Regions from separate parts of the Aminobacter sp. BA135 genome, predicted to be linked through region 2. Evidence: riboswitches for the same ligand, from Rfam matches in the RefSeq annotation. Region 2 holds a riboswitch; the other holds the start of a gene.
The links. A riboswitch is a leader RNA that binds a small molecule or an ion and turns the genes downstream of it on or off. The one in region 2 is predicted to bind S-adenosylmethionine.

Region 1: linked by a shared signal. The riboswitch ahead of metA (homoserine O-acetyltransferase MetA) and the one ahead of SLT36_RS26965 (O-succinylhomoserine sulfhydrylase) in region 2 are both predicted to bind S-adenosylmethionine.

What each region holds. Positions count from the first base shown of each region.
Region 1 covers NZ_CP139572.1:1,608,290-1,623,129, forward strand. Annotated here, with positions in the region: gene SLT36_RS07925 (ABC transporter ATP-binding protein/permease) at 1-843, shown strand, start outside; gene SLT36_RS07930 (MFS transporter) at 889-2,409, opposite strand; gene SLT36_RS07935 (LysR family transcriptional regulator) at 2,562-3,419, shown strand; gene metA (homoserine O-acetyltransferase MetA) at 3,462-4,385, opposite strand; SAM riboswitch at 4,435-4,512, opposite strand; gene hisC (histidinol-phosphate transaminase) at 4,666-5,778, shown strand; gene SLT36_RS07950 (prephenate/arogenate dehydrogenase family protein) at 5,782-6,717, shown strand; gene SLT36_RS07955 (DUF2125 domain-containing protein) at 6,770-7,768, opposite strand; gene SLT36_RS07960 (gamma-glutamylcyclotransferase) at 7,825-8,343, shown strand; gene SLT36_RS07965 (bifunctional transcriptional activator/DNA repair enzyme AdaA) at 8,418-9,473, shown strand; gene SLT36_RS07970 (demethoxyubiquinone hydroxylase family protein) at 9,534-10,109, shown strand; gene SLT36_RS07975 (lysophospholipid acyltransferase family protein) at 10,106-10,894, opposite strand; gene SLT36_RS07980 (YdcF family protein) at 10,999-11,706, opposite strand; gene SLT36_RS07985 (cell division protein FtsX) at 11,790-12,803, opposite strand; gene ftsE (cell division ATP-binding protein FtsE) at 12,796-13,455, opposite strand; gene SLT36_RS07995 (hypothetical protein) at 13,895-14,326, shown strand; gene hpt (hypoxanthine phosphoribosyltransferase) at 14,336-14,840, shown strand, end outside.
Region 2 covers NZ_CP139572.1:5,557,036-5,571,875, reverse strand. Annotated here, with positions in the region: gene SLT36_RS27015 (ATP-binding protein) at 1-748, shown strand, start outside; gene SLT36_RS27010 (autorepressor SdpR family transcription factor) at 894-1,163, shown strand; gene SLT36_RS27005 (SdpI family protein) at 1,160-1,810, shown strand; gene phoU (phosphate signaling complex protein PhoU) at 1,979-2,704, shown strand; gene SLT36_RS26995 (magnesium and cobalt transport protein CorA) at 2,794-3,807, shown strand; gene SLT36_RS26990 (GcrA family cell cycle regulator) at 3,897-4,415, opposite strand; gene SLT36_RS26985 (aspartate aminotransferase family protein) at 4,770-5,963, shown strand; gene argF (ornithine carbamoyltransferase) at 5,979-6,896, shown strand; gene SLT36_RS26975 (Hsp33 family molecular chaperone) at 7,013-8,005, shown strand; gene apaG (Co2+/Mg2+ efflux protein ApaG) at 8,025-8,417, opposite strand; gene SLT36_RS26965 (O-succinylhomoserine sulfhydrylase) at 8,649-9,842, opposite strand; SAM riboswitch at 9,886-9,963, opposite strand; gene SLT36_RS26960 (2'-deoxycytidine 5'-triphosphate deaminase) at 10,105-11,193, shown strand; gene SLT36_RS26955 (ABC transporter substrate-binding protein) at 11,303-12,085, shown strand; tRNA gene SLT36_RS26950 (tRNA-Gly) at 12,222-12,295, opposite strand; gene SLT36_RS26945 (glycosyltransferase) at 12,389-14,212, opposite strand; gene SLT36_RS26940 (UDP-glucuronic acid decarboxylase family protein) at 14,317-14,840, shown strand, end outside.

The DNA.
Region 1 (14,840 bases), 1.8 Mb from region 2:
ATGGCTGTCAGCGCCTTCAACCAGGTCCACGCCTCGCTGCGCTGGTTCATCAACAATGTCGGCGCCATCGCCGACTGGCGCGCCACGCTGATGCGCGTCGGCGTGATCCGCCGCGTGCTGGTCTCAGCCGACGGGCTGCACGACAAGGAGGAGCGCATCGACGTCGCCGAAAGCCACGACGGCAGCCTGGCGTTCGACGATCTCCAACTGGTCTCGCCGAGCGGCTGCATCCGGCTTTCGGAGCCGCATCTCCGGGTCAGGCCGGGCGAGCGCCTGCAGGTCACGGGCGAGGCAGGTGCCGGCAAGACGCTGCTGTTCCGCGCGCTCGCCGGGCTGTGGCCATGGGGCAAGGGCCGCATCGAACTGCCCAAGGACAAGCAGGTCGCCTTCCTGCCGCGCGCTTCCTACCTGCCGCCGGGCACGCTGCGCGAGGTGCTTGCCTATCCGTCCAGCGGCACAGTCCTCGACGACAAGGATTTTGCCGAAGCGCTTGCCGCCGTCGGGCTGGAGCGGCTGGCAACCTCGCTCGACCGTGTCGCGCCATGGAACGACGAACTCACCAGCGACGAATTGCGGCTCGTCGCCTTCGCGCGACTGCGTTTGCACAAACCCGACTGGGTGATTGTCGACGAGGCCTTCGAGACGCTCGACGCAGCAGCGCATCGCCGGGTCAAAGACATGTTCGAGGGCGAGCTCGCCGGCACCGGCGTCGTCTATTTTGGCCCGCAACGACACAATGGCGGCCTGTTCGACCGGACAGTCCACCTTGCCAAGGACAAGCGTGGGCCGGTGCTCAAGCCGATCCGCATCAAGGATGTGGCAAAGGCCAAGGCTCCGGCTTGATCGGCCGGGCTGCAGGCCCGCCGGTGCAGGCCTGCAGCGGTGCGCTCAGATCGCGCGCGTTTGCGGGCAAGGCTCGGCCGACGACTTGCCGGCACCGAACAGCACGAAGCTGAGCGCCGCCAGCACCCATACGCCGAGGCCGCCATAGAGCATCACCCAGTGGAATCCGTTGACCAGTGCGGCATGGACCGCGTCGGCCGGCACGTCGAGGGCGCCTTGCGCGCCGTCGGTTGCGCCACCGGCGGCGATGCGCTCCGCCAGCGAGCGGAGCTGGCCGGCATCGGCGCCCTCGGGCAGCGCCCCCCTAAGTCCTGCAAGGATGCCCTCGACGAGAACGAAGCCCATGACCGCGATGTTGACGGCAAGAGCGATCAGCCTGGCGCTGGCATCGATGCCCGAGGCCATGCCGGCGCGGCTGGCCGGCACCGAACCCGTGGTCATGTTGGTGGCCGGCGTCGTCGTCAGACCGAGGCCGATGCCGGCAATCAGCGCCCCGGGCAGCACCGTCAGGCCGCTCGCCCCTTCGACAGGGCTGCCCAGCCACATGGCGATGAAGCCGAGGCCGATGGTGAACAGGCCGAGCGGAATGACGGTGCGTGGGCTGGTGCGCAAGAGCAGATACTGCGCCACCGGCGACATCACCAAGAACGGCACCGTATAGGCGAGCGCGGCGAGCCCCGTTTCGGTGCTGTCATAGCCGAGGCCTGCGGTGAAATAGATCGGCAGGTAGACCATGAACGGCCAATAGCTGAAGTTCATGCCGACGCAGCCGACGATGGCGCCGGAGAAGTCGCGGATCCGGAACACCGAGAAGTCGAACATCGGGTGCGAATGCCTCCGCTCGACCGCAACGAAGGCGATCAGGCCGATCAGCGTCGCCGCGGCGATAGCCAGAGCCGTCGGGCTGAGGAAGCCGAGATCAGCGCCTTGGGTGATGTAGTAGGTCAGGCCGAAGACAGCAGCGCTCAGGATGACGATGCCGGGAAGGTCCAGCCTCGTCGCCTGCGGGTCACGCGATTCCTTGACGCTGCCGAAGGTCAGCACCAGGCACAGCAATGCCAGTGGAGCGTGCACGAGGAAGACCCACTGCCAGGTCGACAGGGCGACGATCACGCCGCCGATGATGGGGCCGAAGCCAAGGCCGATGCCTGATATGACGCCCCAGACGGCAAAGGCGTTGCCGCGTGCCTTGGCGTCCTGGAACTGGTGCGAGAGGATGGCGATCGAGCAGATGAACATGGCGCCGCCGGCCATGCCCTGCAGGAAGCGGCTGGCGATCAGCACTGTGGTGGTGGGGGCGAGGCCGCACATCAAGGAGGTCACGCCGAAAGCGGCAACCGTAATCGCAAAAACGAGCCGGCGGCCGTAGCGGTCGGCCAGCGTTCCTGTTGCCATCAGTACCGTCGTACAGGCGATGGTGTAGGCGTTCATGATCCACTGCATGTCCTTGAAGTCGGCATGCAGCACATGTTCGAGCGTCGGCAGGATCACCGGCACGCTCGATATCTCAAGACCAAACATCAGCGCCGACAGGCAGATCGCCCCCAGCGCCAGACTGTCTCTCATCGTAAGCTTCATCCCATGTCTCCGGCTGGCGGCGTCGGGGGAGGAAGTCCGGTCGCCGCTGGTTATCTGGAAACATCCGAGATATGCCAAGCTTGAGCATGCATAAATGCTATGCAATCCTATATCAGTGATAACAAATTTGGATAGATGAGATGCTGTGGCTCGACGCCGAGGCCGTGCGCAACTTCGTCATGGTGGCGGACCTGCAGAGTTTCACCCGTGCAGCCGACGCCATGGGCTCGACCCAGGCGGCGGTCAGCGTCAAGCTCAAGCGGCTGGAGGAGCGTGTCGGCCGCAAGCTGATCGAACGTACTCCGCGCCGCGTCAGGCTGTCGGCCGACGGTGCGCTGTTCATCGAATCGGCACGAACCTTCCTCGCTGCGCATGACAATGCGGTTGCCGGCCTGACGTGTTCTGCCCGGCGCTTCACGCTGGGTATCGCCGGCCACGTCGCCGGGCCGGAGGTGACGACGCTGCTCGCCCGCCTCAGCCAGCACGATCCGGCGCTGACCATCGAGGTGCAGGTCGACAATTCGACGCTGTTGCTCGATGCCTTCGACCGTGGCGAGCTCGATGCCGCGATCGTTCGGCGCGAGGACGACCGCCGCGACGGCGAGGTGCTGGGACCGGAGCATTTCGGCTGGTATGCGACGCCTGAGTTCGATCATCGTCTTGGCGAGCCGATCCGGCTGGCGACGCTGTCGCGGCTGTGCGGCGTGCGCGATCTGGCGATACGCACGCTCGACGATGCCGGCATTCCCTGGGTCGAGGTGTTCGTCGGCGGCGGCTCGTCGTTGGTGACGGCGGCAGTGTCGGCCGGGCTGGCGACGGCGGTCTTTCCCAGCCGTCTCGCGCCGCCCGGAACCGTCGAAGTCAGCCGCAAGTTCGGTCTGCCTGATGTGCCCGCAAGCGAGATCGTGCTGCACTCGTCGCTCACCGACCGCCGCTCGCGCGAAGCCCTGCGTATCCTCGCCTGCGCCTTCCACGAGCACCGGGCAAAGGCGGGGTAGGGCAAAGGACCGCGCCCTGGTTCCGGACGCGGTCTTGTGGTGCTAGCGACCCTTGCCGATGTTTTCCAGATCGTACTCGGTGGTCTGGTAGACGCGGTTGATCCAGTTGCCGAACAAAAGATGGGCGTGCGAGCGCCAGCGGTTCAGCGGCCGGCGCTGCGGGTCGTCGTCGGGATAGTATTCGTGCGGCACGGCGATGGTCACGCCGGCCGTGACGTCGCGGTCATACTCTTCCTTGAGCGAGGTCGAGTCGTATTCGATGTGGTTGAACATGTAGAGCCGGTTGCCGGCTTCTTCGGCCAGCAGGCTGGGGCCGGTCTCTTCCGATTCCATCAAAAGCTCCAGGCCGGAGCCTTCGGGGATGTCCGAGGCACGGACCTCGGTCCAGCGCGACACCGGTATGGCGAAATCGTCGGAGAAGCCGGCGAGATAGGGCGAGGCAGGCGCGTTGTTGTTGTGGCGGTAGACGCCGAACGCCTTGTGCTCCAGCGTGTGCTTGGGAACGCGGTGAAAATGCCAGGCGGCCGCCATCGCGCCCCAGCAGATGAAGAACGGCGAGTGCACGTTGGTCGTCGTCCAGTCCATGATCTGCTTGAGTTCGTCCCAGTAGGTCACGTCCTCGAAAGGCAGCAGTTCCACCGGCGCACCGGTGATGATGAAGCCGTCGAACTTGCGATCCTTGACCTCTTCCCAGGTCTGATAGAAGGCGATGAGGTGATCTTCTGAGGTGTTCTTGGCCTTGTGGGTGCCGATGCGCACCAGCGTCAGTTCGACCTGCAGCGGGCTGGCGCCGATCAGGCGCGCGATCTGCGTTTCGGTCCTGACCTTGTTGGGCATCAGGTTGAGCAGGCCGATCTGCAGCGGACGGATGTCCTGGCGGAGAGCTGTCTGCTCATCCATGATGGACACGCCCTCTTTTTCCAGCACTTGGCGGGCGGGGAGTTGATCCGGGATCTTGATCGGCACTGTGCGAACTCCAAAAAACAAAACCGGCATTGCTGTCGCAAAGCCGGTTTACGGATCGCAAACGGCCCTTTAGCGACTTGTTTAACGTGGCTGCAAGCCGACCGGCCAAATCACCACGGGTCTATGCCCTGCTATTACGCCCGGGCGGGGATTGCGTCAACCGCGACCCATTCGTCCGGCCAGACCGCCTGGTTCCGCCGGTTTTCCTCGACATTGCGTGCACCGGGCGGTATTTCCGCTGCGGCCTCCGGCCGGAGGCGCCAATCCAGGATATTTCGAAATGACCAAGGCACCCGAGCAGATTCGCCCCGAACCCCGCGCCGGCATCATGGACATCGCAGCCTATGTCCCCGGCAAGAGCTCCGCTCCGGCAGGCGTCGCCAAGCTCCATAAGCTGTCGTCGAACGAAAATCCGCTCGGCGCCTCGCCCCATGCGATCGAGGCCGTCCAAAGGCTATCGCATAAGATGGAGTATTATCCCGACGGGTCGGCGTCACGCCTGAGGCAGGCGATCGCTACGACCCATGGGCTGAACCCTGCCAACATCCTGTGCACCAATGGCTCCGACGAAGTGCTGGGCCTGTTGTCCCAGAGCTATCTCTCGCCGGGCGACGAGGCCATCTACACCGAGCACGGCTTCATGGTTTACAAGATCTACACCCAGGCAGCCGGTGCCACGCCGGTCGTTGCCAAGGAGGATGCCGAGAAGGCCAGCGTTGACAACATCATCGCCGCGCTGACGCCGAAGACCAGGATCGTTTTCCTCGCCAACCCCAACAACCCGACCGGCACCTACCTGCCGTTCGAGGAGGTGCGCCGCCTGCACGCGGCACTGCCCAGGAACGTGCTGCTCGTCCTCGACGCTGCCTATGCCGAATATGTCCGCCGCAACGACTATGAGTCGGGTGTCGAACTGGTCGCGGCCAACGAGAACGTCGTGATGACGCGCACCTTCTCCAAGATCCACGGCCTCGGCGGCATGCGCATCGGGTGGATCTATGCGCCGGCGCACGTCATCGACGTGCTCGAGCGCATGCGCGGTCCCTTCAACGTCAATGCGGCGGCGATCGAAGCCGGCGTGGCGGCGATGGAAGACCGTGGCCATGTCGAGCGCACCATTGCCCACAATGCCAAATGGGCGGAATGGCTGGTCGCCGAGTTCGAAAAGCTTGGCCTGCGCGTCACGCCTTCTGTCGGCAACTTTCTGCTGGTGCACTTCCCCGATGACGGCAAGCACTCGGCCGCAGCCGCCGACGATTATCTTACGGCGCGCGGCTATATCCTGCGCAGGGTCACCGGCTACGGTTTCCCCAACGCGCTGCGCATGACCATCGGCACAGAAGAAGCCAATCGCGGCGTCGTCGCCGCACTCACCGAATTCCTGAAAAGTTAAACCATGTCAGATCCTCTCTTTGAAAAGATCGCCCTCGTCGGCATCGGCCTGATCGGCTCGTCGCTGGCACGCGTCATCCGCCGTGAAGGGCTCGCCCGTCACATTGCGATCACCACCCGCAGTGCACCCACGCTCGCCCGCGCCGAGGAGCTCGGCCTCGGCGACAGCTACTCGACCGACGCCAAGGCAGCCGTCAAGGATGCCGACCTCGTCATCGCCTCGGTGCCGGTCGGCTCTTCGGAAGCGGTGGCTGTCGACATCGCTTCAGCGCTGAAGCCGGGCGCCATCCTCACCGATGTCGGCTCCACCAAGGCCTCCGTCATCGCGCAGATGGCCCCGCATGTGCCAGCGGGCGTGCACTTCATCCCTGGCCACCCCTTGGCCGGTACCGAGAAGTCGGGCCCCGATGCCGGTTTCGCCGAGCTGTTCGAGAACCGCTGGTGTATCTTCACGCCGCTGCCTGATACCGATCCGGTGGCGCTGGAGAAGCTGTCGGAGTTCTGGCGCCGCTGCGGCTCCAACATCGATACGATGGATCCCGAACATCACGACATGACGCTCGCCATCGTCTCGCACCTGCCGCACATCATCGCCTACAACATCGTCGGCACAGCCGACGACCTGGAGTCGGTGACCAAGTCGGAAGTGATCAAATATTCGGCTTCCGGTTTCCGCGACTTCACCCGTCTGGCGGCTTCCGACCCGACGATGTGGCGCGACGTCTGCCTGCACAACAAGGACGCGATCCTGGAAATGCTGGCGCGCTTCTCGGAAGACCTGGCGTCGTTGCAGCGGGCTATCCGCTGGGGCGACGGCGACAAGCTGTTCGAGATGTTCACCCGCACCCGCGCCATCCGCCGCTCGATCATCGATGCCGGCCAGGAAGTCGACGTGCCGAACTTCGGCCGCGAGGCCATCGAACATCCGGCGAAGGGTTAGGGGAATAGGGGAATAGGGGATCGTCCCCCTACTCCCCTACTGCCTTACTCCCCTAATCGACCGCCGGCACCATCCCCAGCGGAATGAACCCCAAAGTCGCCTTGCCCTTGACGATCTTGAGCGGCAGGGTCGGCGCGTCGCCGAGCAAAGCGAGGCCGGTGAAGGCGGTCTCGAACTGCTTGGCCTGCTCCGGAATGACCTGAGACAGGATGCGCGACAGCTCGCGCGGGTTCTGGATCGTCACCTTGAGATCTGCATCGATCAGCCCATCGTCGCCGACCGACCATGGGCCACTGAGTGCGACGCCGGTCGTACCGCCCGACGTCAGCGTCAGCGAGCGAATGCTGCCCGACTGGCCGCGCAGCGCCGGCTGCCTGCTTTCCACAAGGGCAACGCCATTGTTGAGCGAGGTGTCGGCGCTGCCGTCGAGCTTGGGCAGCGTGCGGCCGCCGATCGCCTGCGGATCGATCTGCAGACCGGTGAAGGTGCCGGCAAGATCGATGTTGGCGCCGTTCGGGCGCAGATGCGTCTGCGTCTGCTCGGCGGTGAACAGCGGCTTGGCGACCCCGTCGATGAACGCCGCCTGGCCAGAAAGCTTGAGCGTTTCGACCGAGATACGTTCGGGCAACGGCTTGGCGATACGTGCGCTGGCATGCAGCAAATCCCAGTTGAATTGCAACTGAGGCAGGTCGGGCGCGGTGATCCTGAGCGGGCCGTCGATCTCCAGCACCGAGTGCATCGGCTGATAGACCTGGGCGGCGGTGCGGAAACTGCCGGCGCTGGCCGAAATCCTGCGCCCCGCATCCTCGTAGTCCAGCCGGTCGCAGAACAGGCCGATGCGGAACGGGAAGCCCTTGATCGCGGGGTTGGCGCATTCGAGCGACACACCATCGCGGTTGACGCCGGCGATCGCCTTGCGCACCTCGCTTTCGGCCTTGCCGGCGAACCAGAACCATCCGGCGCTGTAGCCGCCGAACAGCAGCACGATGAAAAGCCCGAGCCACATGAAGCGGCGGCTGTAGTTTGCTCTTGGTTCCTGACTTGACGGCATGCTTGGGCTCTCGCTAACGCGGTTCTGTTCACCGCGATCACCAACAGGCTGGCGATATGGGCGATTTTTGGGTTTTTGGCTACGGTTCGCTGATGTGGCGGCCAGGTTTCGCGCATGTCGAGACGCGCCGTGCCCGGTTGATGGGGTTTCGTCGTTCGCTCTGCATCCGCTCCTGGGTCCATCGTGGCACCGAGCAGCGGCCGGGCCTGGTGCTCGGCCTCGACCGTGGCGGCTCCTGTGTCGGCCTCGCCTTCCGCGTGCCCGGCGACCTGCGCGACGAGGTGCTGGCCTATCTCAGGAACCGCGAGCTCGTCACCAGCGTTTATCTCGAACGCCAGCTGACGATCCAGCTCGACGGGAGCGAAAAGGTGGCTGCGGTCTGCTACATCGCCGACCGCAAGCATCACCAGTACGCCGGCAATCTCGACGCGGCGCATGCGGCCGGCATCGTCACCGGGGCCGTCGGCCAATCGGGCCGCAACGAGGAGTATGTGTTCAGCACCGTCGAGCATCTCAAGGCACTCGGCATTCGTGACCACTGGCTCGAAGAAGTGGCGCGGCTCGTCGGCGAATAGACCTGGTGTCAGGAGGTAAAATCAACGCCCGATTTTCGGCGGCGCGTCGCGCGCAATCGCGCTAAAGATCAACCATGCTGTTCCAACGCCCCGACGACGATACGCTCTACGATGCCCTGATCGCCCGCGACGCAGGCTATGACGGTTTTGCCTATGTCGGGGTCAGGACGACCGGCATCTTCTGTCGGCTGACCTGCTCCGCGCGCAAGCCCAAGCGCGAGAACGTGCAGTTCTTCGACACCACCGCCGAATGCCTGCATGCCGGCTTCAGGCCCTGCTTGCGCTGCCGGCCGATGATGGGCTCGGGCGAAGCGGAGCCATTGGTCGCAACGCTGGTCGAGGCGCTCGAACGCGAGCCGGAGCGACGTTGGCTGGAGGCCGACATCGTTGCCATGGGCCTCGATGCCTCGACCGTGCGCCGCGCCTTCAAGCGTCGTTTCGGCATGAGCTTCCTCGAAATGGCGCGGCTGCGCCGGCTCGGGCAGGCGGCGGAGCGGCTGAGCTCGGGCGACAGCGTGCTCGATACTCAGGTCGAAGCGGGGTTCGATTCCGGCAGCGGCTTTCGCGCGGCTGTCACCCGGCTGCTCGGCGAGGCGCCGGCCAAGCTGCGCGGCAAGACCATGCTCAAGGCCGACTGGATCGAGACGCCCATCGGCCCGATGATCGCGATTGCGGACCAGCATGCCCTGCACATCCTCGAATTCCTCGAGCGAAAGGCGCTGGCGACAGAGGTGCGCAAGCTGCAGGCGGTCACCGGCTCGGCCATTGCCTTCGGCAGGGCCGCACCGATCGATCAGATCGAGGCGGAACTCTCCGCCTATTTCGCTGGCACGTCTGCAGAGTTCGCAACTCGGCTGGCACCGCAAGGCACGTCCTTTGAACGTCAGGTGTGGGACGGCTTGCGCCGCATTGCTGCGGGCGTCTCGGTGACTTATTCCGGCCTCGCCGGCGAGATCGGCAACCCCGCAGCCATACGTGCGGTCGGCCGCGCCAACGGCGCCAACCCGATCGCCATCGTCATCCCGTGCCACAGGGTGGTCGGCGCCAGCGGCGACCTGACGGGCTATGGCGGTGGCCTCTGGCGCAAGCGCTGGCTGCTCGAACACGAGCGACGGATGGCCGCTGGCTAGCCTCGTGTCACATATCAAGGATCAGTGATATCAAGGGAGCATCGTAGTCGGGGGACATCGATGCTGCTGCCTGCAAGCGCGGACAAGATCACGATCCAGCGTATCCTCAAGGTCAATCACGCTGGCGAACGCGCCGCGATCAACATTTATGGCGCGCAAATCGCTGTTGCCCGGCGGTTCTTCCCGGTGATCCAGCCGGAGCTGGAGAAAATGCGCGCCGACGAGATCCTTCACGCCAGGATCTTTCGCGACGCCATGCCGACACGCGACACGCGGCCGTGCCGTGTCATGAAGTTCTGGTCGCTTGGCGGCTATGTGCTGGGGTTGGTTACATCGGTGCTTGGACCGCAGATGGTCTGGCTCTGCACGGAAGCGGTGGAGGCCACCGTGCATCGCCATCTCGAAGAACAGCTTCGTTTCCTGGAGCGTCGGGACGAGCGCCTGCATGCCGCCATCCTCGACATCCAGCAGGAGGAACTCGAGCATCTTGAGGTCGCGCGCCAGCGCAGGTCCGCCAAGGGCGTGCCTTACAGGCTGGCCTATGGGGCGATCTCGGCGGCGACAGCCATGATGATCTGGCTGTCGACCTGGGGCGATACGAGCTGGATGAAGCGCGAGCTGGCGGCCGGTAGCTAGCCGACCTCGACGCCCAATTCCCTGAGCCGCTTCACCGCCGTCGGCGGCATCGGCGGCGGGTTTTTCGAGGTTGCGGCTTCGATCAGGAATTCGTCGCAGGCGGCCTCGGTTTCCGAGATCAGGCGCTGCATGAATTCCTCGCGCGACAGGCCCGCCGGTATCGGCTTCAGGAAACGCGCCTTGATGGTGCCGGGGTAACGCAGGAACTTGCGCCGCGGCCAATACAGGCCCGCGACATGGGCGACCGGCACCACGGGCATGTTGAGCGCCGCGTAAAGCTCGGCGATGCCCCACTTGTAGGCCGGCTCGTCGCCGGGCGCGCGGCGGGTGCCCTCGGGATAGATGATCAGTTGGCGGTCGTTCTGCATTTCCCGGCGGGTTGCCACGACAACGGCCTTCAGGGCTGCCGAGCGCTTGCCACGGTTGACCGGGATCATCTTCATCTTGGCGATGTACCAGCCGAAGAACGGGATCCACATCAGCTCGCGCTTGAGGATGTAGAGCGGGTCGCGCAGGTAGGGGAAAAAGGCGATGGCGTCCCAGAACGACTGGTGCTTGGGCGCCAGGATGAACGAACCCGCAGGCAGGTTCTCGAGCCCCATGACCTCGCTCTTCGTGCCAGCGATCTTTTCCTGCAGCCACAGGCTCGAACGCGCCCAGAATTTGGGCACCAGCCAGGCGCGGTGGCGTGGCGACAGGAAATAGTAGGGCGTCCAGAAGATCATCTGGGCGATCAGGCTGACATAGAAGACGAAGTTGAATGCCAGCGAGCGGATATGGAGCATTGGTGAGGGGCGCCTGAGGACGGGATTTCGCCGTTGGTTACACCAAGCCGTCCAAAAAGGAAAACGCCGCTTGCTTTGGAATGAGCTTTTGCGTGGCAGAGTGCCTATTCGGCGGCGGCCTGCACCACGACCATGCCGTCCGAGGTCGGCTTGACCGGCACGATGCCGCGCGCGAGCGCCAGCAGGTACTTGTTGTATTCGGTGAACAGCACGCGGAACGCTTCGGGCTTGGTCAGCCAGCGGCCTTCGCCAAGCTTGGAGTTGACGACCGGGTAGGGCTCCAGGCTGGCCTTGCGCAAAAGCCGGCCCATTTCCAGCATGCTGCGCGGCATGTGGTAGTTGTTGGTGACGAGGATGACACGGGCATAGTCGTGGCTTTCGACCCATTTGGCGCTTTCCTCGGCATTACCGATGGTGTCGAGCGCGGCGCGGTCGATGTCGACACGGTTGAACAGCGACTTGTCGCTGCGCGTCGCCAGCTGCAGTTGCCGGCGCGTTGCCGAGGGATGGACGCCGCTGATCAGCAGGCGTTCGCCTTTGCCGGCCTTGAGCAGGTCAAGTGCCGCATCCAGCCGCGACTGGCCGCCGGTCAAAACGATGATGGCGTCGGCCTTGGCAGGGTTGGCCGGCGTGGTCAGTCGACTGACATGGGTTGCGAACAGCGCGAAGCCACCGGTGAAGATGAAGGCTGCTGCGACGAGGATGAACAAAATGCGGCGCAAAAAAATACTTCTCCGGCGCGGCTTGAGCCCGGCCGGGTAGATTTTCGATCCGGAAACCGTCCCCGATGCGGCGAGCGCGTTCTGACCCATCACGAAGCCATGGTTAAGCAGGGATTGCGGCTTTTGCAGCGCCTATCTAAGCACATTCTGCAACAAAGTGACATCATCGGTGATCACATCCTTTCCGGATGCTGCACGTCGATGTCGCCGAGATAGCTGACGACGGTGAAATGTGATGTCGCGGCAGTCAATGCTCCAATGACAGTAACGATCACGGCAACGCCGAGATAACCGTTCAGGCCGATGGCGAAGTTGCCGAACAGGGCGGTTGCCTGGTCGGCTTCCGGCGTCGCGAGATTGAGCGACGACCACCACGAAAAGATGATGAAGACCACCACAGCGGCAACGCCACCGGCGGCCGCACCCTTCATGCCGGTGAGCAGGAAGTGACGGCGGAACTCGCTGGCGATGAAATTGGCCTCGGCGCCGACGAAATGCAGCACCTCGATGATGTGGCCGTTGCCGGCCATGGCGCCGCGCGTCGCAAACACCACAGACAGCACAGTCGCTGCCAGCATCAGCACCAGCACGCCGGTGCCGATGGTGACCGTCGTGCGCGCCATCGCCACCAGCCGGTCGACCCAGGTGCGGTGATCGTCAAGCGTGGCGGTTGGCACCTTGGGGCTGATCGCCTGGCGCATCGCGCCGAAATCGGGCGGGCTGCTCTGGTCGATGGTGACGATCACCAGCCGCGGCACCGGCAACTCGTCGATGTTCAATCCCGAGCCGAGCCACGGTTCGAGCAGCCGCGCGGTAGCGGCGCGATCGACGATCTTGGTGCCGCTGACGCCGGCGAATTCGCCGGCGATGCGTGCGGCCGTCTCCAGTGCCGCCTCCATGTCCAGCCCTTCGGCGGGCTTGATCTGGATCGTCGCCTCGCGGGCGATCTGGTTTTCCCACACCGAGGCCGTGTCGCGCACCAGTGTGACCGCACCCAGCGTCAGGCACGATAAAAAGGTCATGATGGCGATGACCAGCACCAGCGCGCGGCCGGCGATGTTCTGTGACGGCACGATGGGGGCGGTCTTGCGCTGCAGCCTTGGCGCCGGCTGCTGGAGCGGCGCATCCTCGAATTCGTCCTCGAATTCCTCGTCGTGTGTGCTGCTGTCGGCTTGGGCCTCAGTCATAGATGTCGAGCCTTCCGCCGGCGAGAATCATGCGCCGAGCATCGACCTGGTCCATCAGGCCGAGATCGTGGGTTGCGATCACCACCGCGGTGCCAAGCCGGTTGAGCTCGATGAACAGCCTGAGCAGGCGCCGCGCCAGTGGCGGATCGACATTGCCGGTCGGCTCGTCGGCCAGCAGGATCTCGGGCTGCTCGATCAGCGCGCGGGCGATCGCGGCGCGCTGCTTTTCGCCGCCCGAAAGCACCGGCGGGAGCACATGCATGCGCTCGCCGAGGCCGACCCATTTGAGCAGTTCGGTGACGTCGGTGCGGTAGCTTGCCTCTTCGCGCCCGCGCACGCGCAGCGGCAACGCCACATTCTCGTAGGTGGTCATGTGGTCGAGCAGGCGGAAATCCTGGAACACCACGCCAATACGCCGGCGCATCAGCGGCAGCTCGGTGCGCGAGATGCGCGAACGGTCCTTGCCGAAGACGCTGATCAGGCCACGCGTCGGCTTGAGCGACAAAAACAGCAGCCGCAGCAGGGTGGTCTTGCCCGCGCCCGACGGCCCGCTCAGGAACTGGAACGAGCGCTCGGGGATGTGGAAGGAGATGTCACGCAGGATCTCCGGTCCCATCCCGTATCTGAGGCCGACATTCTCGAAGCGGATCACGTGCTGCAGACCTTGAACTTGCGAAACATTGGGAACTTACGAAACCCTGGGAACTTGCGAATCCATGGAGATTCATCGGGACCCTGGCTGCCCGCTTCTACGAAACGACCATGGGTCCGCATGGTTAAGAGACGGTTAATTTTCCGTCCGGAATGGGGCGCCGAAGCACCTCGGTGGCGAAGCATTAACCATTTCCGTTTACCCCCTCTCGGCAGAATGTCTAAGGGGTCTGATGGCTGAGCAGCGGAAAGCACGCCCGGTTTCCGGCGAAATCATGACCGATGACGGCCGCGACACATCCGCCCAACCGCAGCGCGCGCCTGCCTTGGACATTATCGACGCCGATTTCGAAGTCGTGGCTCGCGCCGATCGCCGAAACGAATCATCCGCCGTCCAGCCTGTCCTCGCCACTCAGCCAGCCAATCGGGGCGGAATGGAGATGCTCAGGCCAGCGCATTCGCGGCTGGACGCCCGGCCGACGCGCGGCGGGCCGATCTTCTGGCTCTCCGGTATCTCCTTGGCGGCAATGGCGTTTTGGGTCGCCGGCGGACACCAGGTGCTGCATGCCGCGGCGTTTCCGTTGTCATGGCAGGCGCCGAAGCTGCGCCTCGCCGACGTCGTTTCGCGCATCGACAGCTCCGGCCGCAAGCCGCTTCTGCTCGTCGACGGCACCGCCTTCAACGACGGAAACAGGGCGGCACCGCTGCCGCCGATCGTCATCGCCGTCACCGGCGATGACGGCAAAGTCCTGCGTTACAGGCTGGGGACAGGCACGGTTCCGGTGGCAGCCGGCGCAAGATGGGACTTTTCGAGCCGGCTCGACGTGCCTATGAACGGGGTAAAGACCGTCACGGTCGCTTTCTCGGAATAGGATGCTGTCATGCCTGTTGTGCGCGACAAGGAAATCGAAGTGCTGTTCTCCGCCTCGGCGATCGCACGGCGCAATCTCGAACTCGCCAAGGATATCGCGGCGCACGACTACACTGACCTTCTGGTCATCTCGGTGCTGAAGGGCTCGTTCATCTTCGCCGCCGACCTGATCCGCGCCATGCACGACGTCGGCCTGTCGCCGGAGGTCGAGTTCATCTTCATTTCAAGCTATGGCGCCGGCACCACGAGCGGCGAGGTCCGCGTGCTGCGTGACATCGATAACGAGGTTGCCGGCCGCGACGTCCTGCTGATCGACGACATTCTCGAATCGGGCAAGACGCTGAAGTTCACCCGCGAGCTGATGATGTCGCGTGGCGCCAAGAGCTGCTCGATCGCCGTGCTGCTCGACAAGCGCATGCGCCGCAAGACCGACCTCAATGCCGATTATGTCGGCTTCGACTGCCCCGACTATTTCGTCGTCGGCTATGGCATGGATGTGGCGCACGCCTTCCGCG
Region 2 (14,840 bases):
CACCGGGCTGTTCGTGCTGGCGTTCAAGGACCAGAGCGAGGCACGCCGTATCGACCGTATGCGCGCCGACTTCATCGCCAACGCCAGCCATGAACTGCGCACGCCGCTCGCCTCCATCGCCGGCTTCGTCGAGACGCTGCGCGGTCCGGCCCGCAATGACCCCAATGCGCGCGACCAGTTCCTGCAGATCATGCAGAACCAGACCGGCCGCATGGCTCGCCTGATCGACGATCTCTTGTCGCTGTCGCGGCTGGAGATGAAGCCCTATCTCAAGCCTGGCGTCCGCGTCGACCTGCGCCAGACGGTCGAAGCGGTGATCGCCTCGCTCGGCCCTCTGGCCGGAGAGACCGGCGTGGTCGTCGAGCGCGATTTCGGCGATGGTTCGTTCGAGGTTCACGGTGACCGCGACGAGCTGTTCCAGGTGTTCCAGAACCTGCTCGAAAATGCCTGCAAATACGGCCAGTCGGGCGGGCGCGTGCAGGTGACGATGCGGCGCGTCGGGCAGGGCAGCGAAGCCGAGCTTGAGGTCACCGTCCGCGACTTCGGTCCGGGCATTCCGGAAGAGCATATTCCACGCGTCACCGAGCGCTTCTACCGCGTCGATGTCGAGACCAGCCGTGCGCAGAAGGGCACCGGCCTCGGCCTGTCGATCGTCAAGCACATCCTGACGCGGCATGGCGCAAGGCTGTCGATCCGCTCGAAGCTGGGCGAAGGCTCGGCCTTCACAGTGCATTTCCCCATCGCCTGAGCCGCAAGCAAACTTGCCTTGTCGCATGCAGCGTCGACCGCCTGGCATGGGCAGCCGGTCGACGCTCAAGCGTTTCGATAGTTCGTATTGACTCTAATTAGAAAGTTTTCTAAATAACATCGCAGACACAATCAACGGCGGCCAGATGGGCATCAATGCGGTTTTTGAGGCGCTTTCACACCCGGTCCGGCGGCGGATCCTGGCGCTGCTCAAGAACGGGCCGCTCAGTGCCGGCGAATTGGCAGGGCATTTCGATCTGACCAAACCGACGCTGTCGGTGCATTTCAACAAGCTCAAGGAGGCCGAGCTGGTCGCTGTCGAACGGCGCGGCACGAGCCTGATCTATCACCTCAACACGTCGATCCTCGAGGAGGCCCTAACAGGGCTCCTCAGCCTGAAGGACCCGGAACCATGAAGCAGGCCCTGTTTTCACGCATCAATCTGGCGCTTGCGGCAGCCCTCGCTGCCGTCACGCTTGCCGGTTACCTGCTGGTGCCGGCGGGCACGATGTTGCCGATCCATTGGGGGCCGAGCGGCGAGGCAGATGCATTCTGGCCGCGCGACACGGCATTGCTGCTGACGCCCGTGGGGGTTGTCATGCTGTCGGTGCTGCTGGCCTTCATCGGAAACCGGGCGGGACCGGAGCAGATGGCGTCGAGCAAACATGCCTTTGCGACCGTCATACCCCTCATGACCGGGCTGCTGCTGGCGATCCAGGGCTCGATCGTGCTGATCGGCCTCGGCTACCCCGACCAGATGGTGCGCGTCATCACGCTGTCGCTTGGCGTCATGCTGATCCTTGTGGGCAACGTCATGCCCAAAACCCAGCCCAATGCCATCGCCGGCGTGCGCTTGCCGTGGATCATGAATGATCCCGTGCTCTGGCGCGCGACGCAGCGGCTGACCGGCACGCTGTTCGTTGCCGGCGGCATCGTGCTGGTGGTTTGCGCGCTGCTGGTGCAGCATCCGACCTGGCTGATCGCCGCACTGCTGGCGGCGTTCCTGGTGCCGCTGCTCGTGGGTGGCATCTACAGTTACCGGTTGGCCAATCACACGCGATGATTGCGCCGAAGCCGGCAAAGCGATCTTTCCGATCTGCAGACCTGGCAGATTTCGTCGCGCCGGCGCTAAATCCTTCCCCGGTTTCTTTTTTCCGTCATGCGGCTAGCGTAAAGCGCTAGATTCAGGATCACGATTCCCCAACGGGAACCGACGAAAGAAAATTCGGCCATGCAGTCACAACACATTGTCAGTGCCTACGACGACGAGCTGAAATTCCTGGCGCGGAAGATCGCCGCGATGGGCGGCCAGGCTGAGCGTATGGTCGATCAGGCGATTGCCGCTCTGGTCAATGCCGACCCGGCACTTGGCCAGAGGGTGATCCAGGACGACATCGTGCTCGACGAGGCCCAGCGCGAGATCGACGACAAGGCGATCCTGATCATCGCCAGGCGCCAGCCGATGGCAACCGACCTGCGCGAGATCGTCGGCGCGATCCGCATTTCCGCCGATCTCGAACGCGTTGGCGACCTTGGCAAGAACATCGCCAAGCGTGTGCTGGCGGTGGCCGAGGGCCGGCAACCCAACAGCCTGTTCCGCGGCCTGGAGGCGTTGGCGGAACTCGCGCTGACCCAGCTCAAGGAAGTGCTCGACGTCTACGCCTCGCGTTCGGTCGAGCGTATCGGCTTCGTGCGCGACCGCGACGAGCAGATCGACGCCATGTACACCTCGCTGTTCCGCGAGCTTTTGACCTACATGATGGAAGATCCGCGCAACATCACCCCGTGCACGCACCTGCTGTTCGTCGCCAAGAACATCGAGCGCATCGGCGACCACGCCACCAACATTGCCGAGACGATCTATTACATCGTCACCGGAGAGCAGATGCCGCCCGAGCGTCCCAAGGAAGACAAGAGCCATCGCGTGACACTGGAAGGCGAGGGAAAGTCCGGCTGAGCCACGATGGACGCAGGCTCTTCTGCGCCGGGTGGTGAAGGTCTAGAATAGTCTCCGATCGGCGGGGCTGATCCCCGCAGGGGTGCAGCATGACCGAACTGGCCAGGAAGTTCGACAAGGACCCCGAGCTGGAAGGCGGTGTCGTCGCCTCCAGCGTCTATTTCGGCGGCCGTCGCATTGCCGACATCCCGATCGAAGAAGCCGGCCTCTGGGCGGCCAAGGAAGGCCACGTCGTCTGGATTGGCCTGCTTGAGCCGGACCGCGAGCTGCTGCTCAGGGTGCAGCGCCAGTTCAATCTGCACGACCTTGCCATCGAGGACGCCGAGCATCCGCACCAGCGTCCCAAGATCGAGCAATATGGTGATGCCTTGTTCATCGTCGCACGCACAGCGCAGTTGGTGCAGGGCCGGGTGAATTTCGGCGAGACACACATGTTCGTCGGCAAGGGCTACATCGTCAGCGTCCGCCACGGCGTCTCGACCTCCTATGCCGCTGTCCGCCAGCATTGGGAAAGCTGCCCGAGCGCGCTGGCAAAAGGCGAGGACTTCATTCTCTACGCGATCCTCGATTTCATCGTCGACAACTATATGCCGGTGCTCGAGCAGATCGAGGAAGAGGTCGACCTCATCGAGGATGGCGTTCTGGCGCGGCCGATGACGTCGAAGGACATCGAGCGGCTCTACATGCTGCGGCGTGACCTGTTGCGCCTGCGCAATGCCGCCGGCCCACTGGTCGAGGTCTGTCGCCGCCTGACCAGCGCCGACCTGCCGCAGTTGCGACCGGCGATGCATCCGCTGTTTCGCGACGTCACCGACCATATCCGCACCGTGCTGGAAAAGGTCGACAATCTGCGCGAGGTGCTGGCCTTCGCCTTCGAGGCGAGCCTGCTTGTCGGCCAAAGCCAGGAAACGGCGATCGCCAAGAAGCTCGCTTCCTGGGCGGCCATCCTGGCCGTGCCGACGGCGCTTGCCGGCATCTACGGCATGAATTTCGCCGAGATGCCCGAGCTGCATTTCGAGTACGGCTATCCCACCGTGCTGGTCACGATCGCGACGATCTGCTCGATCCTGTACTGGCGCTTCAGGAAGAACGGGTGGCTGTGAGAGCAGCAAATGGTGAGTAGCGGATAAGAAAAGGCCCCGGAACGCTTGGCGATCCGAGGCCTTTCTCAATTGTACTGTTTGCTATTCGCTCAGCGCGAGCGGCGGCGCTCCGAGGCCGGCTGGAAGGCGATCTTCGAGTGGTAGCCGCAATAGGGCCCACTCTCACCGGCTTCGTTGCCGCAGAAACTGAAGTCTTCGCTCAGCGGATCGCCGTTCGGCCACTTGCACGTGCGCTCGCTGAGCTGAACCAGCTGCAGGCGGCGCGAGATCGGCACGACGACATTCTCGACCGGGCGGATGTACTGGCGGGCAACCGGCTCGACCTCGAACTGCGCCTGCAGCGCGGTTGCGCCGATGCTGGCGGTCACGGTGCGCGTCGCCGTGACTGTGCGCTGCACAGTCTTGGTCGCGGTCGTTGCCTGCGTCGTCTTCTTCTGACGCGCCGGGGCAGCCGTCGCGCGGCCGCGGCTCGACAATTTCAGGCGGTGAACCTTGCCGATGACGGCATTGCGGCTGACGCCGCCCAATTGCGCCGCGATCTGGCTCGCGCTCAGACCTTCCGACCACAATTTCCTGAGTAGTTCGACCCGCTCGTCAGTCCAATTCATGAGACAGTGCTCCTGATTTAACGCGCAGTACTCGGAATCCTTTTCCGTCCGGGCAAAGCCGGTTGGACACCACATCTATTCGGTGATTATGTCCGCCGCACGAAATCTAGTTATTTCTCAATTACAATTACCGATGCGCTGACTCCGTGACAAGAGTCCGAGAGGGCAGCACGATTCGGTTTTTACGGTTTTCCCCAACTTGCCGAGATAACGTGGCTACGCGGCAACGGGTGGCGTGGAATGCGCTGGCATAAGCGACGTTTTCGTTGACTTCATGGCAGAAAAACCTGATATAGCCGCAGGCCGCCGCTCTGAGGCGGCTTTTTGATTTTCCGGGCTTCGGAGAGACATATAATGAGCGGTTCGGCGCTTTTCGAGACGTTTGCTCGTGCACCTCTGGCTTTCGAGCGAGGTGAGGGTTCCTGGCTGATCACCGAAACCGGCGAGCGATATCTCGATTTTGCTGGTGGCATCGCGGTGAATTCGTTGGGCCACAGCCATCCGCATCTCGTCCAGGCACTGACCGAGCAGGCTGCCAAGCTCTGGCACGTCTCCAACCTGTACCAGATCCCCGGCCAGAGCCGGCTTGGAGAACGCCTGGCCGAAAACTCCTTCGCCGACCGTGTCTTCTTCACCAATTCGGGTGCGGAAGCGCTGGAGTGCGCGATCAAGACTGCGCGCCGCTACCAGTATGTGAAGGGGCATCCCGAGCGTTACCGCGTCATCACCTTCGAAGGCGCCTTCCATGGCCGCACCCTGGCGACAATTGCCGCCGGCGGCCAGGCCAAATATCTTGAGGGCTTCGGTCCGAAGGTCGAAGGCTTCGACCAGGTCGCTTTTGACGACATCGATGCGGCGGAGAAGCTGATCGGACCGGAGACCGCGGCGATCATGCTCGAGCCGGTGCAGGGCGAGGGCGGCATCCGTCCGTTCCCGACCGCATCCCTGAAGCGCCTGCGCCAGCTTTGCGACAAGCACGGCCTGCTCTTGATTTTCGACGAAGTCCAGTGCGGCATCGGCCGGACCGGCAAGCTGTTTGCCCATGAATGGGCCGGCGTCAATCCGGACCTGATGGCGATCGCCAAGGGCATCGGCGGCGGTTTCCCGATGGGTGCCTGCCTGGCCACCGAAGAGGCAGCAAGCGCGATGACTGCCGGCGTGCATGGCACCACCTTTGGCGGCAATCCGCTTGCCATGGCCGTCGGCAATGCCGTGCTCGACGTCGTGCTCGAGGAAGGCTTCCTCGATGAGGTCAGCCGCAAGGCACTGCTGATCAAGCAGGGCCTCGCCGCCGTCGCCGACGAGTTCCCCGACGTGATCGAGGGTATCCGTGGTTCCGGCCTGATGCTCGGTCTCAAATGCACCATGCCCAACACCAAGGTGAACATGGCGCTGCGTGATCACAAGCTGCTTGCGGTGCCCGCAGGTGATAATGTCATCCGCCTGCTGCCGCCGCTGACGACCAGCGACGCGGACATCCAAGAGGCGCTCGCGCGGGTTCGCGCCGGAGCTGCCAGCCTTTCCAAGGCCGCCGCCAGCGGCGGCTGAACCCAAGGAAGTTTCATGACCAGCGGGATTCGCCATTTCACCGACCTCTCGGCACTTTCCGGGAGCGACCTTCGCGGGATTCTCGACGACGCAGCCAAGCGCAAGGCGCGCCTGAAAGCCGGCGAGCGATCGAAGCCGCTGGAGGGCAAGGTGCTGGCGATGATCTTCGACAAGCCGTCGACCCGCACGCGCATCTCGTTCGATGTCGGCATGCGCCAGCTTGGCGGCCAAACCATCATGCTGACCGGCACCGAGATGCAGCTCGGCCGCTCGGAATCGATCGCCGACACCGCCAAGGTGCTGTCGCGCTATGTCGACGCGATCATGATCCGCACCACGGCGCATGACCGACTGCTCGAGCTGACCGAGAATGCGACCGTTCCCGTCATCAACGGCCTGACCGACGACACCCATCCGTGCCAGCTGATGGCCGATATCCTTACCTTCGAGGAGCATCGCGGCCCGGTGCGCGGCAAGACCTTTGCCTGGACCGGTGACGGCAACAACGTGCTGCACTCGTTGCTCGAGGCTTCGGCGCGCTTCAGCTTCAACGTCAACATCGCCGTGCCCGAAGGCAGCGAGCCGGAGCAGAAGTACATCGACTGGGCCCGCGCCAATGGCGGCAAGGTCATGATCACGCGCTCACCCGAAGACGCGGTTCGCGGTGTCGACACCATCGTCACCGACTGCTGGGTGTCGATGGGCCAGGAGCATCGCGCCCGCGGCCATAACGTGTTCCTGCCTTATCAGGTCAATTCCGACCTGATGAAGCATGCCAAGCCCGACGCCCTGTTCATGCACTGCCTGCCGGCGCATCGCGGTGAGGAAGTGACCGACGAGGTCATCGACGGCCCGAACTCGGTGGTCTTCGACGAGGCGGAAAACCGGCTGCACGCGCAGAAGGCCGTGCTCGCCTGGTGCCTGGGCGCTTGAATGCGTGATCCCGCGACCCTATCTGGGGCGGGATCATTCAATTATCATCAAAGCCATGTTCTGCGACCGTCGGCGGACCGACCGGGCGCGGAACTCTATAGATGGGATAAGTTCCAGTGACTGACACCGAACGCAAGCTCGGCGAATTCGGGTTCGCCGGCGACGACCATGTCGTTCCATTCCAGGTCGAGCCGCTCGACGTGCGTGGCCGCACCGTCCAGCTCGGCCCGCTGCTCGACCAGATTCTCGGACGGCACGACTATCCCGAGCCGGTGGCCAGGCTCCTGGCTGAGGCCTGTGTGGTCACGGTGCTGCTCGGCACGTCGCTGAAATTCGAAGGCAAGTTCATCTTCCAGACCCGCACTGACGGGCCGGTCGACATGCTGGTCGCCGACTTCACCACGCCGCATTCGCTGCGCGCCTATGCACGCTTCGACGCCGACCGCGTCGATGCGGCGATAGAGGCCGGCATGACCGCGCCCGAGGATCTGCTCGGGAGCGGCGTGTTGGCGCTGACCATCGATCAGGGCGAGCATACCCAACGCTACCAGGGCATCGTCGAGCTCAATGGCATCACGCTGGAAGAGGCGGCGCGCGCCTATTTCCGCCAGTCGGAACAGATACCCACCGAGGTCAAGCTGTCGGTGGCAAAGCTCGTGCTGCCGGCCGAAGGCGGTCCGCGCGAGCATTGGCGTGCCGGCGGCCTGTTGGCGCAGTTCCTGCCCGACTCGCCCGAGCGCCGGCGCGTGGCCGACATCCATGGCGGCGACGGCGACGAGCGCGACATCGCAGTCCACCCGGACGACAACTCCTGGCAGGAGCTTCTGGCGCTGGTCGGAACCATCGAGCCGACCGAACTGATCGACCCGACGGTCGGCACCGAAAGGCTGCTCTACCGCCTGTTCCACGAGCATGGCGTGGTCGTCTATGACGGCGTTCGCGTCGTTGACGAATGCTCGTGTTCGGGCCAGAAGATCAAGGGCATCCTGCAGGGCTTCACGGCCGAGGAAATCACTGACAGCGTCGAAGACGGCGTCATCCGCGTCGCCTGCGAGTTCTGCTCCAAGTCCTACGAATTCGACCCGGCAGAATTCGCACCGGTACAGTGAAATCGGGCGCAATGATGCGTCAGTTCAGCCTGTGGCGAGCATCGGGCAAGTCGAGCGAGAAGGCCGGGATGGCGATGTCGAACATCTCGCCCGCCTCGTTGCGCATGGTGTAGCGCCCGACCATGATGCCTGACGGCGTCGAGAGCGGGCAGCCGGACGCATATTGATAGCTGTCGCCGGGATTGAGCTCGGGCTGGTCGCCGACCACGCCCGGGCCGCGCACTTCTTCGACCTTGCCGCTCGCATCGGTGATGTGCCAGTAGCGCGACAGCAACTGGACGAATTCGTCGGAATTGTTCTCGATGGTAACGCGGTAACCCCAGACGTAGCGGTTTTCCGATGGCTCCGACTGGTCCACCAGATAGAAGGGCTCGACCTCGACCGCGATGTTGCGGGTGATTGCGCGATACATATGCTGCGCTCCTTGGCCTGCACATTCATAGAGTCCGCCGCACGAGGCGGCGGGTCAACTGCTCTTAGACAAAATCACGCCGATTGTGATGACTGTGTGGTCGATTTCACCTCGCCGACGCATCGGCGGCACCCGCTGTCTATGATGTCTACGGAACGAAGCCACCGTAAGACGGGATCGACAGAGACGGATGGCGTCCGGCTTGCGGAGCGCCATCCCCTTTTGGTGCGTTTAGCGCGCCGCCTTCAGCGCGTCGCCGATGTCGTTGAGCAGGTCGTCGGCGTCTTCGAGGCCGACCGACAGACGCAGCGTGCCGTCGTCGATGCCGAGCTCAGCACGGGCCTCGTCGGTGAGGTTCTTGTGCGTCGTCGTCGCCGGATGGGTGATCAGGCTCTTGGCGTCGCCGAGATTGTTCGAGATCAGCACGATCCGCAGCGCGTTCTCGAAGGCGAAAGCGGCTTTCTTGCCGCCCTTGACGTCGAAGCAGATCAGCGTTGAGCCGCCCGACATCTGGCGCTTGACGATGTCGGCCTGCGGGTGGTCGGCGCGGCCCGGATAGATCAGGCGCGACACTTCAGGCTGCTCGGCGAGGAAGTCGGCGATCTTTCCGGCGGTCTCGGTCTGCTGGCGCACGCGCAGCGGCAGTGTCTCCAAGCCCTTGAGCAGCGTCCAGGCGTTGAACGGCGACAGGCTCGGGCCGGTGTGGCGGAAGTAGTCGTGCAGGTTCTCGTCGATCCACTTCTTGTCCGACAGGATGACGCCGCCGAGGCAGCGGCCCTGGCCGTCGATGTGCTTGGTGGCAGAATAGACGACGACATGGGCGCCGAGCTCGAGCGGCTTCTGCTGCATCGGCGTGGCGAAGACATTGTCGACGACGAGGCGTGCGCCGATCGAATTGGCAAGGGTCGCGACCGCCGCGATGTCGACGACTTCGAGCGTCGGGTTGGTCGGGCTTTCCAGGAAGAACAGCTTGGTGTTGGGTTGGACCGCCTTTTCCCAGTTCTCGATCAGCGTGCCGTCGACCAGCGTCGCCTCGATGCCATACTTAGGCGCCAGCGTCTCGACGACCCAGCGGCACGAGCCGAACAGGGCACGGGCAGCAACGATGTGGTCGCCGGCCTTCAGGCCGCACAGGATGGCGGCGGTGACGGCCGCCATGCCGGAGGCGGTGGCACGTGCGTCCTCCGCGCCTTCGAGCGCACACATGCGCTTTTCGAACATGTCGACGGTGGGATTGGCGTAGCGCGAATAGATGAAGCCGGGGGTCTCGCCCTTGAAGCGGGCCTCGGCGCTTTCGGCGCTTTCATAGACATAGCCCTGGGTCAGGAAGATCGATTCCGAGGTCTCGCCGAAGCCGGAGCGAAGGCTGCCGCCATGGACGAGGGTGGTCTGGGGTTTCCAGTTACGCTGCTTTTCGGAGCTCATAGCCAAATCCAAATACAAAAAAACCGGCCGCGATAAGTCGCAACCGGTCCACAACGCGGCCCTTTAGCGACTTGTTTAACGTGGCTGCAAGCCGACCGGCCAAATCACCACGGGATAAATGTCCTTTAGACCCGCAGCCTGCTTGCGTCAATTGCGAGGACGACTAAACGTCTTGGGCCACGCACATGAGCCCGGAAACGGTCGGGATCCAGCGGCCCCGGCTCGCTTTTTGGGCTGGTGGCGCTGTAGAGGAGTGAGGCAATTGCGGCAGTCGGGCATTCTTCCAGACCAGGACATCGCGGCGTTGTTTGCGTCGGGCGCGCTCAAGGCATCGCCGCTCGATGCCGACCAGATCCAGCCGGCGAGCCTCGACCTGCGCCTTGGCGCCATCGCATATCGCGTGCGCGCATCCTTCCTGCCTGGCCCCAATTCGCTGGTGTCGGCCAAGCTCGACCGGCTCAAGCTGCATGAGATCGACCTGAGCAATGGCGCGGTGCTGGAGACGGGCTGCGTCTACATCGTGCCGCTGCTGGAGAGTCTTGCTTTGCCTGCCGAAATATCGGCCTCGGCCAACCCGAAGAGCTCGACCGGCCGCCTCGACATCTTCACCCGTGTCATGACCGACCGTGGCCAGGAGTTCGACAAGATTCCCGCCGGCTACACCGGCCCGCTCTATCTCGAGGTCAGCCCGCGCACCTTCCCGATCGTCGTTCGCAAGGGCTCGCGACTGTCCCAGATCCGCTTCCGCAAGGGAAACGCGCTGTTGTCGGAAACTGAGCTCAACGCGCTGCATCTGTCCGACCGGCTGGTGGCGATCGATCCGCCAAACATTTCAGGGGGCGGCATCGCGCTGTCGATCGACCTCGCCGGTGCGCCCGGCAGCATCGTCGGTTATCGTGGCAAGCACCATACCGGCCTCGTCGACGTCGACAAGCGCGCCGCCCAGAAGGTCGTCGACTTCTGGGAGCCGATCTACAATCACGGCGCCGAGGAATTGGTGCTCGACCCGGACGAGTTCTACATCCTGGTGTCGCGCGAGGCGGTGCATGTGCCGCCGCTCTATGCCGCAGAGATGACGCCCTTCGACCCGCTGGTCGGCGAATTCCGCGTCCATTATGCCGGCTTCTTCGATCCAGGCTTCGGCCATTCCAGCGCCGGCGGCACCGGCAGCCGTGCCGTGCTCGAAGTGCGTAGCCATGAGGTGCCCTTCATCCTGGAACACGGTCAGGTCGTCGGCCGCCTCGTCTACGAGCACATGCTGGCGCGCCCGAAGGCGCTCTATGGCACCGACCTCGGCTCCAACTACCAGGCCCAGGGCCTGAAGCTTTCCAAGCATTTCCGCATGGACTGACCTAAGGTCAGGGCGTGCCAACCTTAGTCTGCTTGTCCATTTCAAGCTGCTGTGCTTGGCTGCGGGCAGGGACGCTCAACATAAGGGCGCCCGGCAAATGGAGAGGACCATGCAGATTTCGTGGAAGTTCGCTTGCGCTGCTTCGCTTGCAGCGCTGTTGTCTGCGGCGGGCGGTGCCTGGGCGCAGGACGCAACAAAGCTCAAGATCGCTACCGAGGGGGCCTATCCGCCCTTCAACAATCTGAGCGCCGACGGCAAGCTGGTCGGCTTCGATGTCGACATCGCCAACGCGCTGTGCGCCCAGATGAAGGTCGAATGCGAGATCGTCGCCCAGGATTGGGACGGCATCATTCCGGCGTTGCAGGGCAAGAAGTTCGACGCCATCGTCGCCTCTATGACCATCACCGAGGAACGCAAGAAGCAGGTCGCCTTCACCAACAAGTACTACACGACGCCGTTGGCGCTCATCGCGCTCAAGACTTCCGAACTCACTTCGCCGGAGCCCGACGCGCTGAAGGGCAAGTCGGTCGGCGCCCAGGCGTCGACGACGCAGAGCATCTATGCCGAGGACCACTATGCCAAGGCCGGCGCCGACGTGAAGCTCTATCCGACGCAGGACGAGGCCGTGGCCGACCTGACCAATGGCCGCCTCGACGCCGTCGTCGCCGACAAGTTCGTGCTCGTCGATTGGATGAAGACCACCGGTCAGGATTGCTGCAAGATGATCGGCGATCTAAAGGGCACCGAATCCGAGACCGGCATCGCCGTCCGCCTCGAGGACACCGCCTTGCGCGACAAGCTTAACGCTGCCATCGACGCCATCTACAAGGACGGCACCTACGCCAAGATCAACGCGAAGTATTTTGATTTCGATATTTATGGCGCGGATTGATCGCTAATACCTGAACACCGAAGGCCGGGCGCTTGCGTCCGGCCTTTTCGTATCCGGAGCAGGCGTCGCAAGACACATGTGAAAGCACCCGTTTCGGGTGGGTTGCGGGCAGGACGAAAGATCTTGCTGTAAAAATTGGAGCGGGTAGCGGGAATCGAACCCGCGCGTTCAGCTTGGGAAGCTGACAGGCTACCATTACATCATACCCGCGCGGGCACTTGGTTAGCATTCGCCTTGCGGGCAGGCAATCGGGAAACGTGTTGTACCAGTACCGACGCAATTCGGCTGCGTCGTCGGGCGACGTTATTTGCGCTTCCGCAGGATCGACAGCGCTTTGCGCAGCTCGGAGAGGGCAATCTCGCCATAGGCGCGCTGCTTGAGCCTGCCGCCGTGCCCGGCGCGCAGGATTTTGCGCGCCTGGCTGCCGGAAAAGCGGGCAAGGATTTCACGGCAAAAGACACGCGAGCGAAACTCGGCCGCCAGTGTTGGTGCATTTGCCAGGAAAACCGCGAACACCTTGCGGTCGCCGTAGAACCTGCGCAGTCGCTTGGGTGTTTCGCGGGTGATGAGATCCAGCACCGACCAGTAGCCGCCGTCGAGCATCCAGGCATATCTGCCTGCATTGGCCAGGAGAAAATCGATATCGGTCAGCGTCGCTTCCTCGGCGAGCCGGTAGTATTCCGGCGTCCCGGACCGAAGCCAGGGCGAGCTTTCATGGTTCGAGAAGGCGTTTTCCCCATGCAGCCTGTAGCCTGACAGAACGACATCGATAAGTGCGCTGCCGCCAAAGCCATGGCACATGAAGTTGAAGTAGCCATCCGCCGCCCGCATGTATCTGGCTTCGCCGCCGCGCCGGACCAGCCGCAGGTGCGATGCCCGGTACATGTTTGCCGTACCGGGACTCCATTGCCAGCCGCTCGCCCACCTCGGCACGAGAACGGTCCGCGCCGACAGTTGCTGGAAGTGCTGCTGTGAGACGGTCGGCAGCCGGAAGACGGACGCTTCGGCATGCAAGTTTCGCGTCTGGCTCTGGCTGTCGACGGCGCCGCCGCCGGCGGCAGCCAGGATGTTTCCCAGCGCGTCCGTTTCCGCGACGCTGGACGAGGTGAAGGCAACGCTTTGCCGCAGCGCCAGGTGAGCCTGGACATGCATCGACGCGTAGGTCGACAGCAGCACATCGTCGGCATCGACGAAGCTGACGAAGCCGCCCTTGATCTTGTCGAGCGACCAGAATGCCGCGCCAAGCTGGCCGAGATTTTCCGGCAGCGTTTCGATACGGAAGCGGCTGTCATTGCCGACATGCCTGGCGATGACCTCGACGCTGTCGTCGGTCGAGCCATTGTCGATGACCAGGCACTCAAAATTCGGGTAGTCCTGCGCCTTGATCGAGTCGATCGTCGCACCGACGTAGCGGCCATAGTTCCAGGCGATGACGACGAAGCTGACCAGGGGCGGCTTGATCGACCCGCCGGAGGCCTCGTCGATGCTCCGCCCGCCGATGGTGAAACCTGAAGCGGCATCGCGGGACGGGCTCCAGGTCTTGCGGACGATCACCTGGTAGTCGTTGTGCAGGACCTCGTACTCTCCTGCTCTTGCCTGGAGAAAGGCGTCGATGCCGGACTTGGGGCGCTCGGCGGCCGGCTTGGCCGGCTGCCACAGATAGTCGTCCAGGATCATGATGCCGCCCGAGGCAAGCAGGTCCCAGCTCTGCTGGGCGTCGGTGAAGGCCGAGGCGGCATGGTGGTCGCCGTCGACATAGACGACGTCGAAGCGGCGCGACTCGCGCTGCAGTTCCGACAGCGCCTCGATCGAGAAGGCCTTCAGCTTTTCGAGCCGGTCGGAAAAGAGCCTCGTGTTGGCATCGAAGCGTGCCTCGACTTCGCTCATATCTGTGTGATGGCGCGAGCCGGGTGTCCTGTGCTCGACGCTGCCCTCGAATGTGTCGATGCAGGTCAAATGGCAATTGGGCAGGAACTTCAGGAAAAACAGCGCCGAGCGGCCCTCGAAGGAGCCAATTTCCAGAACCCGCAGCGGCTCCTGCGCGCGCTCGCGCAGCAACTTTTCCCAGATCGGGATGTGGTGGGATGTCCAGTCCCTGCTGAAAGCGCTGCCGTCGAAGTAGTTCATTCAAACGCGCCTATTGGCCTGGAAATGCTCAGATTGTAGAAACATGAGTGACATTGCATGAGCCTGCCCGCCAGGCAATGTCCATAGCGAAAGCAGAGGCCGACATGCATCCGGAGAAGCGTGTACTGGTAACAGGCGGGGCGGGTTTTCTTGGCTCGCATCTCTGCGAGCGGCTGCTGGAAGCAGGGGCGCATGTTGTGTGCGTCGACAATTTCTACACCGGTGCGCGCGCCAATGTCGCACACCTTGCCGAACATTCCCGTTTCGAATTGATCGAGCACGACGTCTGCCAGCCGCTTTTTGTCGAAGTCGACGAGATCTACAACCTGGCCTGTCCGGCGTCGCCCATCCATTACCAGCGCGATCCGGTGCAGACCACCAAGACCAGCGTGCTCGGCGCCATCAACATGCTTGGCCTCGCCAAGCGTCTAGGCGCCAGAATCCTCCAGGCCTCGACATCGGAAGTCTATGGTGACCCAGCCGTCCACCCGCAGGACGAGAGCTACTGGGGCAACGTCAATCCGATCGGCCCGCGCTCGTGCTACGACGAGGGCAAGCGCTGCGCCGAAACGCTGTTCTTCGACTACCGGCGACAGCACCATCTGGAGATCAAGGTCGCCCGCATCTT